Regions from separate parts of the Duganella sp. GW822-FHT06D06 genome, predicted to be linked through region 3. Evidence: predicted binding sites of a transcription regulator. Region 3 holds the regulator's gene; each other region holds the start of a gene.

Region 1 (5,362 bases), on a different contig from region 3:
GCGCAGGCGGCCGCGTTGGCAAGGGCGGAGCGGGCGGCCAGGGAGGCGGCTGCGGCGCCGGCGCCGGTCGCGGTGGCCGTGGCGCCGGCCGTGACGCCGGCCGTGGCGCCGCTACGGGACCGGACGCGGCCAGCGCCGATGCCGTCGGCGCATGAATCCGAGGTGGGCGGGCCGGGTGGTTTGCGAACGGCGCCGTCGCGGCGGCCGGCGCCGGCCGACGGCGGCGTGCCGTTGGGCGTGGCGCAGGCTTTGTTGCCGTTGGCGCCGTTGCCGCTGCCCAGGGGCGTGACGCGGCCTGCGGCTGCGGCCGCCTGCACCCCGTCCGGCATGAGCGCCAAGGAATGCGCGGCGCTCGATACCCACAGCGTCGAGTTGTCCAGCAAGCTGGTCGAGCTGGAGGGCAAGCTGAAGCTGCTGCAGGGGGCTTTGGCGGCCAAGGGCGGGGCGGCCGCTGCGCACGGCGCGAGTGCCGCGGCCACTTCGTCGGCGCATGCGGCGTCGGTTAAGGCAACGGCGGCGGCGCCAGCCGCTGCGCATGCAGCGTCGGCGTCGGCATCGGCGTCGGCATCCGAGGCGGCGTCGGCGCCGGTCAAGACGGTGCGCGTGTTGCCCAAGCTGAAGTATAAAAAGGAAAAACCGCCGGAACCGGCCAGCAGCAATACGCCGCTGATCGCCGCCGGCGCCGGCGTGCTGGTCTTGTTGCTGGGCGCCGGCGGCTATCTCTACCTGCGCAAGAAACGCGGCGGCGGGCCGCTGAAGATCTGGCAGGGATTCCGCAAGAAAACGGCGGCCGGCGAGGGCGGCCAACCGGTGGAGGCGCCGCCGCTGCACGAAGTCACGCCGGAATCAATGATGCAGCAGTAATAAGTATATAACTGCACGCTCTGATCGGGGTCGGACAATCTGGGGTATAGTATTCGACCCCCTCCGTCTTCCCCATACCTGAAAGAGCGCTATGACCGCAGTAGAGCAATATCAAGCTTTCAAACAACTCGGCCTGAAGCTGGACATGTCCCGCGGCAAGCCTGCGCCCGAGCAACTGGATCTGTCGAATGGCCTGATGGCCCCGCTGGACGGCTACCAGGCCGCCGACGGCACCGATGGCCGCAACTACGGCGGCACCATCGGCCTGCCGGAAGCGCGCGAACTGTTCGGCAAGCTGCTGGATGTGCCGGCCGCGCAGGTGGTGGTCGACAGCAGCGCCAGCCTGTCGCTGATGCATGACGTCATCATCTACAGCCTGCTCAACGGCACGCCCGGCAATGCGCCGTGGGTGCGCGAGCCGGTGACCTTCCTGTGCCCGGTGCCGGGCTATGACCGCCATTTCGCCATCTGCGAAGCGCGCGGCATCAAGATGATCAACATTCCGATGACCGAAGCCGGTCCGGACATGGACCTGGTGGAGAAACTGGTGGCCGAGGACGCCAGCATCAAGGGCATGTGGTGCGTGCCGAAGTACAGCAATCCGGGCGGCGTGGTGTTTTCGGACGCCGTGGTGGCCCGCCTGGCGGCGATGAAGACGGCGGCGCCGGACTTCCGCCTGATGTGGGACGACGCTTACCGCTTCCATCATCTGGGCGAGCGGAAGCTGGAAGTGGCCAATATCCTGGACGCCTGCGCCAAGGCCGGCAACCCCGACCGCGCGATCGTGTTCGCGTCGTCGTCGAAGGTGAGCTGGGCCGGTTCGGGCATCGCCGCGCTGGCCGCTTCGCCGGCCAATATCGCCTGGTGGACCAAGCACGCGGGCATCCGCAGCATCGGCCCGGACAAGATCAACCAGCTGCGCCATGTGCGTCTGCTGAAGGACCTGCCGACGGTGGAAGCGTTGATGGAACAGCATCGTTTGCTGTTGAAGCCGAAGTTCGACGCGGTGCTGGCGCAGTTCGAGCACCATCTGGCCGACGTGCCGGGCGTGTCGTGGACGCGTCCGCAGGGCGGCTACTTCATCGATCTGGTGACGCCGGACGGTTCGGCCAAGCGCACCGTGGCGCTGGCCAAGGAGGCGGGCATCACGCTGACGCCGGCCGGTGCGGCTTTCCCTTACGGTAACGATCCGAAGGATAGCCATATCCGCATCGCGCCGAGCTTCCCGTCGCTGGACGAAATCACCCAGGCGGCGCAGGGCATCGCGTTGTCGCTGAAGGTGGCGCTGGCGGGCTGATCGCCCTGAATGCAAAAAGCGCCCGTGGGCGCTTTTTTTATTGGGCAGGGCGTTTTATTGACGCGACATGCCGGGCACGTTGTCGGCCCAAGGCTCGGTGACGTCGCGGATGGCGCGGTCGTTGGCCAGGATCTGTTTCAGCAGGTCGATCTTGCGCAGGCGCGGGGCGCCGCTCAGGGCCGGCGCGCCGCTACTTACTGCGCGGGCTACATTGGCGCATTGCGCTTCCAGGCGGCTCAGGCCGTCGAAATCACCCAGGCGTGCGGCGGCGGCCATTTGATTGGTCAAACCGGCAATGTTTTCGTACATCGAGAGGACTTCGGTGGAGGTCATGTTCTCACCCTGGCTAGTTATAACGGATTACCACATGTCCTGATTAACGTCGCCATAAATGGGAACTTTAGGGTGTTTTGAAAAAATATTTGAAAAAGATCGAAAAAAAGCCCCATGCGGGGCTTTTCGTGGCGCAAAAAACAAGCTGGTTTATTTGACCAGCTCCTCCAGGCCGGCGCTCAGCTCGTCCGGCGACGGCATGTCGTCGATCAGCGCGTTGTCGTCCAGGCCCAGTTCCTCGGCCAGGTCGGCCGGATAGCAGGCGGCGATTTCCTCTTCGTTCAGGCCGGCCTGCTCGACGCGGGCGCGCCAGGCGGCCAGCGAGACCACGGCGGCCAGGCGGTTCAGTTCGCCGTTGTGGTGCGGCTCGGGGAAGGCCAGGATGGTTTCCGAGAAGGTCAGCGGGAACTTCCAGCGCTTGGCCAGTTCGGCGCCGACGTCGGCGAAGGTGAAGCCGAACGAGGTTTGCTCGGCGTCCAGGCGGCGCGAGTCCAGCGGGCCGGCCACCTTGTCGAGCGCCATCGCCTGCTCGGCCATCGCCGAATGGATCACCAGCTGGCCGATGGCGTGCATCATGCCGATGGTGAAGGCGAGGTCGGTGTTTTCCTTGGTCTTCTTGGCGATCCACTTGGCCGACACCGCGGTGTGCAGGCTGTAGCGCCAGAATTGCTTGAGGTCGAGACCGGGCACGGTCTTGAAGCCGCTGACCAGGCCGGAACTGATGACCAGCGTGCGCACCGTCACGAAGCCGAGCATCAGCACCGCGTCTTCCACCGTGCCGATGCTGCGCGACACATGGTAGTAGGCCGAGTTGGCCAGGCGCAGCAGCTTGGCGCTCAGCACCGGATCTGTCGACAGTTTCTTCGCGATCTCTTCGGTCGAAACGCTGGCCTTGTCGAAACTGCTGATCAGCTCTTCCACGACTTTAGGCGCGGTGGGCAACGCAGTTGGATTCTGGAACAGGGCATCAAGTTTCATATTTATCTCCTGGGTTGTTAGCGCGTTGCTATAGGCTAACTATATAGCGATTCGCCCAATGAATGAAACAATTTTGCTGGTCTGGCGTCTCTTTTCTGCCGTGTCGCTACGATCTATTGCGTCGCCGACCCATCGACCGTCGCCGCCATCGGCGACAAGCGCGCTGGCCGACCGGCACTTCGATTATTCCGGCCGCACGCTGAACGGCACGCCTGAGCAATCGGTGCGCTGGAAGCGCAGCCTGGCCGCCGTCAATGCGGCCATGCCCGAGCGCGAACCTGGCCGATCTGGCAAGCTGGGCAGGAAGGATGTGCGATGGGGGACCCGTTCGCACATCCTTCGCCGGACGATCCTATTTCGGCCCTCGGAAACTCTCTATTTTTGTTTTATCTTCTCTCGACACGGCTTGTGCGCTGCACAAAGTATGGATCCATACAAAATAGAGAGTTTCAGAAGGCCGAAATAGGGCAGTCTGTCGAAGGGTTGAATTTCGCGCCCGCCGTATATACTGGCGGCATGGAACCCGACCCTATCGAGCAGATCACTCAAACCACGCTGCAGCATTACGAGCGCAATGCCGAGCAGTTTTTCGCCGGCACCATCGACCACGATGTCAGCCAAAACATCGCCGCCTTGCTGGCGGCGATACACGGCCCCGCGCCATACCACCTGCTGGACCTGGGCTGCGGCCCCGGCCGCGACCTGAAGACCTTCAAGAGCCTGGGCCACGAAGCGATCGGCATCGACGGCTCGGCGCGATTCGTCGAGATGGCGCGCGCCTACAGCGGCTGCGCGGCGTGGCAGCAGGACTTCGTCAAACTCGATCTGCCCGCCGGTTTTTTCGACGGCGTCTACGCCAACGCCTCGCTGTTCCACCTGCCCAGCGCCGCGCTGCCGCAGGTGCTGCTGGACCTGCACGCCGCGCTGAAAACCGGCGGCGTGCTGTTCAGCTCCAATCCGCGCGGCGACAACCGCGAAGGCTGGAACGGCCCGCGCTACGGCAGCTACTACGACTACGACACCTGGGAGCGTTACCTGCTGGCAGCAGGATTTATCGCAGTCCAACATTACTATCGTCCCGCAGGCTTGCCGCGCGATCAGCAACCGTGGCTGGCCAGCGTCTGGCGCACAATCTGATTGCCGGAATGGGTGCGCAATCGCACAGAAGGCCAACCAGCGTCTGCCTATAGTGGGGGCCTTGCACGCAGCACAGCGCTGTGTGTCCTGTAACTTCATCACCCACCAAGGAGTTCACCATGAACAAGGATCAAGTTAAAGGTACGGCGAAAGACATCGGCGGCAAAATCCAGGAAGAGGCCGGCAAGCTGGTCGGCAGCTCGGAGCAGCAAGCCAAGGGCCTGAACAAGCAAGCCGAAGGCAAGCTGCAAAAAGGCCTGGGCGACGCCAAGGAAGCGGTCAAAGATATCGCCAAAGGCAACCGCAACTAATCGTTGCCGCAAAAAAAAAGCCACGTGCGCTTAAGACGGCCAAGGCCGTCCCAAGCCACGCGGCTTTTTTTTGCTTACTTCGTTTCCGGCATCAAATTCTTCTTGAAGAAGGCCTCGATGTTGCCGTACACATGGCGCTGCGGACCGCGCCCCGAGATGCCGTGCTTGGCGCCCGGATAGGTCATCAGTTCGAAGTGCACATTGCGTTTGACCAGCGCGTCGATCATGCGCGTGGTGTTGGTGAACAGCACGTTGTCATCGGCCATGCCGTGCATCAGCAGCAGCGGCGACTTCAGCCCGTCCAGGTGCGAGTACACGCCGCCCGATGCATAGCCGGCCGCGTTCTCTTTCGGCGTGCCCATGAACTGCTCGGTGTAGTGGGTGTCGTACAGCGACCAGTCGGTCACCGGCGCCACCGACACGCCCATCGCGATCTGGTCCG
Region 2 (5,362 bases), on a different contig from region 3:
GACCGCGAATACCAGACGCTGACCATGATCGCCTCCGGCAAGACGGTGGGCATGATCGCCAAGGAACTGTCGCTGTCGGTGAAGACGGTCAGCGAGTACCGGGCCCGGCTGCTGGTCAAGATGAAGCTGAAAAACAGCGCGGAACTGACCCATTACGCCATCAAAAACCAGCTGATAGAATAGTCGGTCGATAGCGATCGCCGCGCGCTTGCCGCTCTGCCTACGCTTGATGCCCTAATGAAAGATGCCTTCCGGCCTTTTATTCAAGCTATGCCGATCGGCGCTCGGACTTATTATGGTTTAATGAACAAACCTTTACGAGGCCGCATCTGATGTCCAGCAAACCATCCACTCCCGAGCAGAATCCGGCCGAGATCGCGCGCGAGGCGTTCAAGCGCCTGGCCGTGCGCCGCATCGCGCCGACGCCGGAAGCCTACCGCGACATCTACAACGAAATCGCCGGCGTCGCCGCCGCCCCGGCCGCCCCCGTCGGCGCGCTCGATCCCGGCCCGGAATCGGTGCTCAGCCAGTTCGCCACCCGCCTGACCGAAAACACCGGCGACCTGGCCGACTTCGGCCGCCGCTTCAACCGCGCCGTCAAGTCGCGCGACTGGGAAGGCTATGCCAAGGCGCTGTCGCAGCTGGTGGAAAAACACTTCGTCGGCAAGAAAGGCGGCATCGAAGTGGCCGGCCTGCTGCCCGAGGACGAACACAGCCGCACCCTGCGCGACCTGCTGAGCCGCACCCTGACCTTCGCGGTGGCGTCGCTGCTGTCGGGCGCGCCGGTGCTGGTGGCCGAGGCCGAATCGCTGGGCGCGGCCACCAAGCTGGCCCACAGCGAGGAGGCGCTGGCCGAGATCGCCGTGCGGCTGAAACAGCTGTGCTACCAGATCGAGCTGCGCGGCGGCGACAGCGGCGAGCAGCAGGAACTGCTGCTGCGCCTGTTCAAGCTGCTGCTGGAAAACGTCAGCGAACTGCTGGACGACGACAGCTGGCTGCGCGGCCAGATCGAATCGGTGCAAAACCTGATCACCGGCCCGATCGACGTGCGCGCGCTGGAGGAAGCCACCCGCAGCCTGAAGGAAGTGATCTACAAGCAGGGCCAGCTCAAGCACAGCCTGTCGGACGTCAAGCTCACCGTCAAGAACATGATGATGACCTTTATCGACCGCCTCGGCCAAGTGGCGGCCTCGACCGGCGACTTCCACGAGAAGATCGGCGGCTATTCGGAAAAGATCAGCAAGGCCGACAATATCGCCGAGCTCAACAACATCCTCGACGACGTCCTCAAGGAAACCCGCCTGGTGCAGAGCGAGGCGCTGAAGGCGCGCGACAAGATGGTGCTGGCGCGCCAGGAAGTGCAGGACGCCGAGAACCGCATCCACGCGCTGGAGGCGAAGTTGCAGCATTTGAGCGAGCTGGTGCGCGAAGACCAGCTGACCGGCAGCCTCAACCGCCGCGGCCTGGACGACGTGTTCGAGCGCGAGACCGCGCGCGCCGACCGCCGCGGCACGCCGCTGTGCATCGCCATCCTCGACCTCGACGACTTCAAGAAGCTCAACGACACCTACGGCCACATCGCCGGCGACGCCGCGCTGAAGCACCTGGTCAAGATCGTCAAGGACACCTTGCGCTCGATGGACGTGATCGCCCGCTTCGGCGGCGAGGAATTCCTGATCCTGATGCCGGAGACCTCGGTCGAGGCGGCGGCCAGCACCATGACCCGCCTGCAGCGCGAGCTGACCAAGCACTTCTTCCTGCACGATAACGAGAAAGTGCTGATCACCTTCTCGGCCGGGGTGGCGCTGCGCCGTCCCAACGAGGAGCAGACCGAGCTGGTCAAGCGCGCCGACAAGGCCATGTACACCGCCAAGCAGACCGGCAAGAACCGGGTGGTGGTGGCCGAATAAGCCGCTGCCTGTATCAGTTGGCGCCCGGCCCGGCCCTTGCCGGGCTTTTTTTTGCCCAAAAACAAGGGTGAAAAATAATTATTTTTGCCCTAAAGATTCCGGCATTGCTGTCGTTTAAACGGGTATGGGTGTTGAACTTTAGGCCCGCCAGAGAAAAAATCCCTCCTTTCCAGCCCTTAATTTTCCCACTGGGCAACCGTTACCAGTAACAACAGCGGTTTGAATGTCTCGGAACGTGGAGGCAGACCAATGGGAACTGAGCATATTGCCGAATCGAAGTATCAGTCTGGAGAAACATCATGGCACAAGTCATTAACACAAATATTGCATCGCTGAATTCGCAACGTAACCTGACCACGTCGCAAGCCTCGCTGTCGACTTCCCTGCAACGCCTGTCTTCCGGTTTGCGCATCAACAGCGCAAAAGACGACGCCGCCGGCCTGGCGATTTCCGAGCGCTTCTCCTCGCAAATTCGCGGCAATACCCAGGCAGCACGCAACGCCAACGACGGCATCTCGCTGGCGCAAACGGCCGAGGGTGGCTTGAGCACGGCAGGCGATCTGCTGCAACGTATCCGCGAACTGGCAGTCCAGTCCGCCAACGGCACCAACTCGGATTCCGACCGCAAGTCGATCCAGGGCGAGGTCGCAGCCCTGTCGAACGAACTGGACCGCGTGGCCAACACCACCCAGTTCAACGGCCAGAACGTGCTGGACGGTTCGCTGACCTCGGCCCAGTTCCAGGTCGGCGCCAACTCCGGCCAGACCATCAATGTCGGCGTGCAAAGCGCTCGCGCCACCGATATCGGCAACAACACCGCGAGCTCGGCCTACGGCGGCACCGTCATCTCGGAAGCCATCGCCGGCAACAAAAACAACGTGGCCGCCGCCGAAACGCTGACCTTCAATTCGGGTGCCGGCGTAACCACCAACGTCAACGTCAAGGCCAATGACAGCGCCAAAGTCATCGCCGCCAACATCAACAGCCAGAGCAGCAGCAGCGGCGTCACGGCGTCCGCAACCACCAACGCCACGCTGGAGAATATCGGTGACGGCTCGGTCCAGTTCACCTTGCGAGGCGCCAACTCGATCGCCAATGACAAGGAATCGAAAGCCGTCACGATCGCTGCCCAGGTCAAGGGCGGCGACCTGTCCTCGCTGGCTCAGGCAATCAATGCTCAGACCGGCACGACCAATATCAGCGCCACCATCAAGACCAACGCCGCCGGCACCGCCAAAGAAATTCTGTTGACCAACAGCGCCGGTGACGACATCAGCCTGCAAAATACCAACGGCGCCCTGGCCGCCAACGACGCACTGCAAAACGGCGCCGCCGCCGCCACGATCCGTGGCGCGGACAAGCCAGCTTCCGGTTCGACGGCAGCCACGCTGGCCACCGCGATCGCCATCGGCGCCGGCGGCACCGCCGACACCGTGGACAACAGCGGTGCCACCCCGGTCATCACCGCTGGTACCGGCGCCTCGGTTACTGTCGGTGGACATCTGGACTTCTCGTCGGATAGCGGCTTCTCGGCAAGCAGCACCGGCACGACGCTGGTAGCAGCCACTGTGTCCAGCGGCCTGCAATCGGTCGCCAAGCTGGACGTGAGCACCGTCGCCGGCTCGAATGCCGCGCTGAAGACCATCGATTCGGCCCTGAACGCGATCAACAGCAACCGCGCATCCCTGGGTGCGATCCAGAACCGTTTCGCTTCGACCATCTCGAACCTGAACACGACAACGGAGAACTTGTCCGCTTCGCGTAGCCGGATTCAAGATACCGACTTCGCGTCGGAAACGGCCAACCTGACCCGCGGCCAGATCCTGCAACAAGCTGGTACCGCCATCCTGGCCCAGGCCAACTCGCTGCCGAACGGCGTGCTGTCCCTGCTGCGTGGCTAAAATCCGGGGAAGGGTCGGCGGACGAGCCGCACTCTGACTAGGTTCCCCGGTTGATTTATTCAACCGGGGATTTTTCACAAAGGAAGCATCATGACTATCGATACCATCGGCTCGGCCTCCCAGGCCCGCCCAGTAGACCGCCCGGCCAACTCCGCCGGCGGCGAGGTCGCCGCCCACGGCGCAACACGCGCGCCGGCCACCGCGGTCGACACCGCGGCCGCCGTCAAGGCCCCGGCCAACGTGCCGACGCTGGACCAGGTCAACCAGGCCGTATCGCAGCTGAACAAGTCGGCGCAAGCCAAGTCGCAGGGCCTGGAGTTCTCGGTCGATACCGACACCAAGCGTACCGTGGTCAAAGTGATCGACCAGACCACCAAGGAAGTGCTGCGCCAGATTCCCTCGCCCGAAGCGCTGGAAATCGCCAAATCGCTGGAATCGAAATCCGGCGCCTCCGGCTTGCTGATCCAGCAAACCGCCTGAAGCGGCCGCGCTCGCGCGCGCCGCTTTTTCTGTCTTCATGGCATCCTGCCAGCAGGATTGCCGCCACCGCGAATCTGACGGGCCACGCCCGTTGCGGAGCCATAGCGCCGCCCCGCCACGCCCTGCGCCGCCGAGCGCTGCCCGTTTTTTCAGCTTTGCCTGAACTGGCAGGTATTCTCCCCTCTCAAGTCCGGTTTGATTCTGCCGATATTGTCTTATATTATTGCTTTACTTAGGAGCGCAACGTGGGTATCTCTTCACCAGGCATCGGCTCGAACATCCCGGTCGACTCCATCGTCAGCAAGCTGATGGCGGTCGAATCCGCGCCGCTGGCCGATTACGACAAGAAGTCGGCCAGCTATCTGGCGAAGGTGTCCGCGTTCGGCAATTTGTCCGGCGCGCTGGGCTCGTTCCAGAGCGCGCTGGCCGGCCTGACCTCGGTCTCCAGCTTCCAGACCCTGGTCAGCTCGCCCAGCGACACCACGGTGATGACCGCCACCGCCAGCAGCACCGCGCAGCCGGGCAACTACCGCGTCAACATCAGCCAGATCGCGCAGGCGCAGACGCTGGCCTCGACCGGCTACAAGAGCACCACGGCCGCCATCGGCCTGGGCGGCAAGACCACCATCAATTTTTCGCTCGGCACCGCCAGCGGCGGCACCTTCGGCATCGCCGGCACCCAGCTCGGCGCCAGCCTGTCCAGCGGTGGCCTGTCGCCGGGTTCGCTCAGCATCAACAACACCGCGATCGCCACCGACGGCACCACCCGCAGCGCGCGCCTGCTGGCTGACGCCATCAACGCCAAGAGCACCACCACTGGCGTCTCGGCCAAGGCCTCCGCCACGGCCACCAACGCCACCCTGTTCGGCGCCGCCGGCGTTTCCAGCTTCGGCGCGGTCGACACCAGCGGCGGCGGCACCTACAAACTGACGGTCGGCGGCGTGGAAATCGCCGCCCAGGCGTCCGGCGTGGCGGCCGGCGCCGGCGTTACCGCCGCCGCGCTCGACGCCGCCCTGGCGCCCAGCACCGCCGTTGGGCGCGCGCTGGCCGACGCCAACATCACCGTCCAAG
Region 3 (5,362 bases):
GCCGGCTACCCGGCCGAGGAAGCCGGCATGGATGCCTGGGTTGCCGCCAGCGGCGCCGACGCCGCCGAAGCGAGCGCCCTCTGGCAAGCGCTGCTGCAACATTCCCGCGAAGCCAAGGAACTGAACCGCATCAACGGCATGCTGATCAACAAGCAGATGAACCACACGCAAGGCGCGCTGCAAGCGCTGCGTCCGCAATCGGCGGGCGCGGACAACTTCTACGGCCCTGGCGGCCTGTCCACCTCCCTGCCCCGCAGCCGCGGCTTCCTGGCCGGCTGAGCCGAATTTACCGTTGACTGCTTATTGAGCCGGCGCCGGCGTCGGCACTTCCGTTACCGTATCCGGTATCCCGGACAGGATCGTGACCGCCACCCGGCGATTGCGCGCGCGGCCGATCGTGTTGTCGTTCGGCGCCACCGGCACGTTGGCGCTGAAGCCGACCGCGGTCAGCCGCTCCGGCGCCACGCCGGCGTCGATGAACAGCCGCACCACGCTGCTGGCGCGCACCGCCGACAGTTCCCAGTTGGACGGGAACAGCGTGTTGCGGATCGGCTGGTTGTCGGTGTGCCCTTCGACCTGCACCTTGTGCTCGTCGTTCTTCAGCAGGCCGGCGACGGCCCGCAGCGCCTCGGTCGATTCGTTGGTCAGGCGCGCCTCGCCCGGATCGAACAGCACCGAGGCGTTGATCTCGACGCTGACGCCGCGGCTGTTCTGCGTGACCCGCACCTTGCCCTCCTTGACCAGCGGCGCCAAGGTGGACAACAAGTCCTGCGCCAGCTTGGTCATCTGGGTCTTTTCCTTGCGCAGCAGTTCGGCGTGGCGCCGCAGATTGGGATTGGGGATCGGCAGGTTGGGTACTTCGGTGTTGACCGGCCTGGCCGAACCGGCGCCGCCGAAGGCGTCGCCCAGGGCCACCGACAACACCTTGTAGCGGCCGATATTGACCACCGAAATCGCGTACATGACGACGAAGAAGGCGAACAGCAGCGTGATGAAGTCGGCGTAGGAGATCAGCCAGCGCTCGTGGTTCTCCGGTTCGTCGTCGAACTTCCTGCGGGCGCGCCGGTTCTGCATGTCAGTGTTCCCGCAGCAGCGTGGCGATGCGCTCGTCGATGACGCGCGTGTGGTCGCCGGTGGCGATGTCGTAGAACACGGCGGCGGCGATTTCCTGCTGGTGCACCGCCTGCGTGACGATGGCCTTGAGCTTGTTGGCGATCGGGTAGAAGAACAGGTTGGCCAGGCCGACGCCGTAGATGGTCGACACGAAGGCCACCGCGATGCCGGAACCCAGCTTGCTGGGGTCGGACAGGTTTTCCATCACGTGGATCAGGCCCAGCACCGCGCCCAGGATGCCGATGGTGGGCGAATAGCCGGCCGCCGATTCCCAGATGCGCACCGCCTGGCGTTCTTCCGTTTCGTAGGCGGTGATTTCGGTGTCGAGGATCTGGCGCAGCTTGTCGGGGTTGATGCCGTCGACGATCAGGCGCAGGCCCTTGGTGTTGAACTTGTCCTTGGAGGCGAGCATATAGCGCTCCAGCGACAGCAGGCCGTCGCGCCGCGCCGCCAGGTTCCAGGCGTTGATGTCGCGCGCCAGCACCACGCGGGTGTCGGCCGGCGGCGCGAACACCAGGCGCAGCATGCGCACGCCGCGCATGAAGGTCTTGAAGCGGGTCTGCAACATCACCGCGCCGAAGGTGCCGATGACGACGATCGCGAACGCGGCCGGTTGCAGCAGCGACGCCAGCTTGCCGCCTTCGAGCGTCTGGCCGACGATGATGCCGGCCAGCGCCAGCAGCACCCCGGCTACGCTGGCCCAGTCCAAGACCGCTCCCGAAGTGAGGCGCGCAGACGCGCCACGGCCTGCGTATGCAGCTGCGATACGCGCGATTCCGATACGCCCATCACGGCGCCGATTTCTTTCAAGTTGAGCTCCTCTTCGTAGTACAGCCCCATCAGGATCTTTTCGCGCGGCGGCAGCGCGTCGATGGCGTCGATCACGGCCTGGCGGAAGTCGCCGTCCAGCAGCGAGCGCAGCGGGTCGCTCTCCTCGTCCGAGCAGTAACGGTCGAGGAAGCTGTCGTTGCCGTCGTCGTCGTGAAAATCTTCGTAGTACACCAGCTGGTGGCCGCCGCCGTCGGACAGCATATCCTGGTAGTCGGACAGCGACAGCTTGAGCATCTTGGCCACTTCCGACTCGGTCGGCGGATGGCCCAGGCGCTGTTGCAGCGTGCTCATCGCGGTTTCGATCTTGCGCATGTTCTGGCGCATCGAGCGCGGCAGCCAGTCGCTGTTGCGCAGCTCGTCGAGCATGGCGCCGCGGATGCGCAACACGGCGTAGGTTTCGAACTGGGCGCCATGGGTGTCCTCGTAACGGCTGATGGCGTCGAGCAGGCCGATCATCCCGGCTTGCACCAGATCGTCGACTTCGACGCTGGGCGGCAGTTTCGCCTTCATGTGGTGGGCCAAGCGCTTCACCAACGGCATGTGCTCCGTCAGCAAAGAATTCTTGTCCACTTTCCCTTTGACCGTGTACATAGCCGTTTATTATTGATTAAGCGCTAAAATTATGATGCTCCCTTAACGGAAAGATGGCGAGCCGGCCAGCGCGAAGCGCCCCGCCAGTTGACGAAACGCGACCGAAGCCCCGGCCAGCGGAAACGCATCGACCACCGCACGCCCCAAGCGTGCCGCGCGTTGCAGGTATTCATCCGCCGGCACCGATCCCATCGAAACGAGGTTCACCGCCAGGTATCGGCTTGCTGCCTGTGCCATATTATCGTATACCACCTTTGCTTCCGATTCGGAAGCCCCGGTGACCAGAATTCCAAACGGCCGGCGACCCAGCTCCTGGTTCAGGCGCTTGATCATACTGTATGCGGCCTTGATCGAGGTAGCGCTATTCGATACCTGCACCACGATTTCCGAGCTGGCCATGACCGGCACCGGGAAGGCCACGCCGTCGAACTCGCCGTCGACGATGACGATGCCGGTCTGCTTGGCCAGCACGTCGAAGGCCTTGGCCAGGCGGCGCGTCTCGTCCGGGCCGCTGCGCGCCACGCCGCGTGTCATCGACGCCACAGCGAAGCCTTGCGGCACCTGGTGGATCACCTGGTTCAGCGCGCATTCCTGGCGCGCCACGTCCAGCAGGCTGGCGCCGCCGTCCACGCCGAGGCGCGTGGCCACGCCGTGGGCGCTGGCGCAGGCGTCGACCAGCAGCACGTCGTTGCCGGCACGGGCCAGCGAGGCGCCCAGGTTGACCAGCATGGCGCCCTTGTCGTCCTGCGGCGAGGCCGACAGGAAGGTGACGATGCGGGGCTTGGGCCCCGCCAGCATGCGGCGCAGTCCCTCCGCCTGGTCGAAATCGAAATTAGCCAAGGTGCACCTCGCGCATTGCTTGCTGGTTCTGGCCGTTGCTCATCAGCAGAGGCAGTTCGGCGTCCAGGTATTGGGTGTTGACGACATCGCGTTTCAATTTGAAAGCGCGGTCGATCAGGTAGGCCGGATCGGCCAGGTGCAGGTCTTCCGGCACGCGCTGGCCGTTCGAGACGTAGAACAGATTCAGTTTCTGGCGGATCACCACGTCGAGCACGTTGCCGATCGCGGCCGCTTCGTCCAGCTTGGTCATGATGCAGCCGGCCAGGCCGCTGCCCTGATAGGCGCGCACCACTTCGTTCAGGGTTTCCTGGGTGGCCGTGGCGTTCAGGCACAGCAGGCGCTTGACGTCGGCGCCGGCGCCTTGCAGCATAGCCACCTGTTCGGTGACCATCTGGTCGCGCTGGCTGACGCCGACCGTGTCGATCAGCACCGTGTGCTTGTTCTTCAATTCCTTCAGGGCGATGCGCAGGTCGGCTTCGTCCTTCACCGAGTGCACCATCACGCCGAGGATCTTGCCGTAGATGCGCAGCTGCTCGTGGGCGCCGATACGGTAGGCGTCGGTGGTGATCAGGGCCAGCTTGTCCGGGCCGTGGCGCATCACGCAGCGCGCGGCCAGCTTGGCGGTGCTGGTGGTCTTGCCGACGCCGGTCGGGCCGACCAGCGCGAACACGCCGCCCTGCTCGATCAGCGCGTCTTCGTTGGCCATGGTTTGCAGGTTGCGGGTCAGGACGTTCTTGATCCAGCGCAGGCTGTCGGCGGCGTCGCGGTTGGCCGGCAGTTTTTCGATCAGGTAGCGCGCCAGGCTGGCCGAGAAGCCGGCCGCCAGCATCTCGCGCAGCACGGCGGCTTTCTGCGGCTCGCGCGCCTGGGTGGTGCCCCAGGAAATTTCGGCCAGCTGGGTTTCCATCATGCCGCGCATGGCGCGGATTTCGCTCATCATGCCCTGCATTTCGGCGGCGGCGTTCTGCTTGGCGCTGGCGACGGCGGCGCTGACCATGGCGGCGATCTGGCCGACGTCCAGCGCGGCCTGGGCCGGCGCCGGCGCCGGCGCGGCGGCCGCGGCCTTGGTGACGCTGGCGAACGACGAGGCGGACGCCACCACGCGGCGCACCGGTTGCGCTGGCAGGGCGGCCGGCGCCGGGGCCGGGCTATGGGAGGCGAAGCGCGGCTCCAGACGCTGCTCGACGCGGCCTGCCGGCGCGGCGGTGCCCAGGTCGAGCGACGGCGCCGGTTCGGCCATCGGCGAGTGCGGCGCCGGCATGGCCAGCGAGGCGGCATCGTCGTTGGCGAGGGCGAGGATCTCAACGCCGCCATCGGCCTGGCGGTTGGACAGGATCACGGCGTCGGGGCCGAGCGATTCGCGCACTTTGCGCAGCGCCTCGCGGGAAGTCGGTGCGGTAAATTTTTTGACGTTCATGGCCGGCTCTCAGAAATCTAAGTCAAGCAGTGCGTCTTCCGGATGAGACGCCTTTACTCTGACAGTGCCATTATTGACGATGCACTCTGGAAACGATCCGAGGAACAGGGGGGCAAATGGGCCGCATTTCACCATTGCGGCCGAGGCGGCTTAGCGGTCGCGAAAAACCTCGTCCAGCGAGGTGGCGTCAACGAAGTTTTTGGCCCACGCCGACAACTGCGGCAAATCTGCCTGCAGCAGCCGCGCGCAGACGGCGGCATCGAGCTCGCCGAAGCGTTGGCGTAACAAGTCGGTCAGCAACGCGGACTGTCCTTCTTGTCGTCCTTCTTGTCGTCCTTCTTGTCGTCCTGCTTGTCGTCCTTCTTCCAATCCATGCTTGCGCCATTGCTCCATGCAAAGGCGTTCCATCGAGGATATGTAAGGCATGGCGCGCCTCCTTTCCAATTGCAAAGCCACATAGGTCAACCGAAGCTCCAACGCCTGCGGAAGGCGCATGATCCAGTCGATCACCCGATATAAATTGATGATACGCCGCTTGTCCCAATCACGCTGATACAGAAGTTTGGTGAG

The links. The regulator FliA, encoded in region 3, starts transcription of late flagellar genes. The targets are predictions, from matches to a motif close to CTAAAGTTTNNNNNNNNNNNGCCGNTA.
Region 1: the regulator FliA is predicted to act here: its motif matches at 2,539-2,565, upstream of AC1RMD_RS17865 (flagellar protein FliT).
Region 2: the regulator FliA is predicted to act here: its motif matches at 2,086-2,112, upstream of AC1RMD_RS30540 (flagellin N-terminal helical domain-containing protein).

What each region holds. Positions count from the first base shown of each region.
Region 1 is NZ_JBXALQ010000009.1:92,358-97,719, reverse strand. Features, by position in the region: gene AC1RMD_RS17875 (type IV pilus assembly protein FimV) at 1-864, shown strand, start outside; gene AC1RMD_RS17870 (aspartate aminotransferase type Ic) at 956-2,161, shown strand; gene AC1RMD_RS17865 (flagellar protein FliT) at 2,216-2,494, opposite strand; gene AC1RMD_RS17860 (HDOD domain-containing protein) at 2,645-3,472, opposite strand; gene AC1RMD_RS17855 (hypothetical protein) at 3,531-3,938, shown strand; gene AC1RMD_RS17850 (class I SAM-dependent methyltransferase) at 3,989-4,609, shown strand; gene AC1RMD_RS17845 (CsbD family protein) at 4,729-4,920, shown strand; gene AC1RMD_RS17840 (S9 family peptidase) at 4,995-5,362, opposite strand, start outside.
Region 2 is NZ_JBXALQ010000033.1:14,557-19,918, reverse strand. Features, by position in the region: gene AC1RMD_RS30550 (response regulator) at 1-183, shown strand, start outside; gene AC1RMD_RS30545 (GGDEF domain-containing protein) at 333-1,910, shown strand; gene AC1RMD_RS30540 (flagellin N-terminal helical domain-containing protein) at 2,210-3,811, shown strand; gene AC1RMD_RS30535 (flagellar protein FlaG) at 3,902-4,291, shown strand; gene fliD (flagellar filament capping protein FliD) at 4,537-5,362, shown strand, end outside.
Region 3 is NZ_JBXALQ010000012.1:184,498-189,859, reverse strand. Features, by position in the region: gene AC1RMD_RS21545 (flagella synthesis protein FlgN) at 1-279, shown strand, start outside; gene motD (flagellar motor protein MotD) at 301-1,074, opposite strand; gene AC1RMD_RS21535 (flagellar motor protein) at 1,076-1,822, opposite strand; gene AC1RMD_RS21530 (RNA polymerase sigma factor FliA) at 1,804-2,535, opposite strand; gene AC1RMD_RS21525 (MinD/ParA family ATP-binding protein) at 2,578-3,375, opposite strand; gene flhF (flagellar biosynthesis GTPase FlhF) at 3,368-4,792, opposite strand; gene AC1RMD_RS21515 (DUF4351 domain-containing protein) at 4,943-5,362, opposite strand, start outside.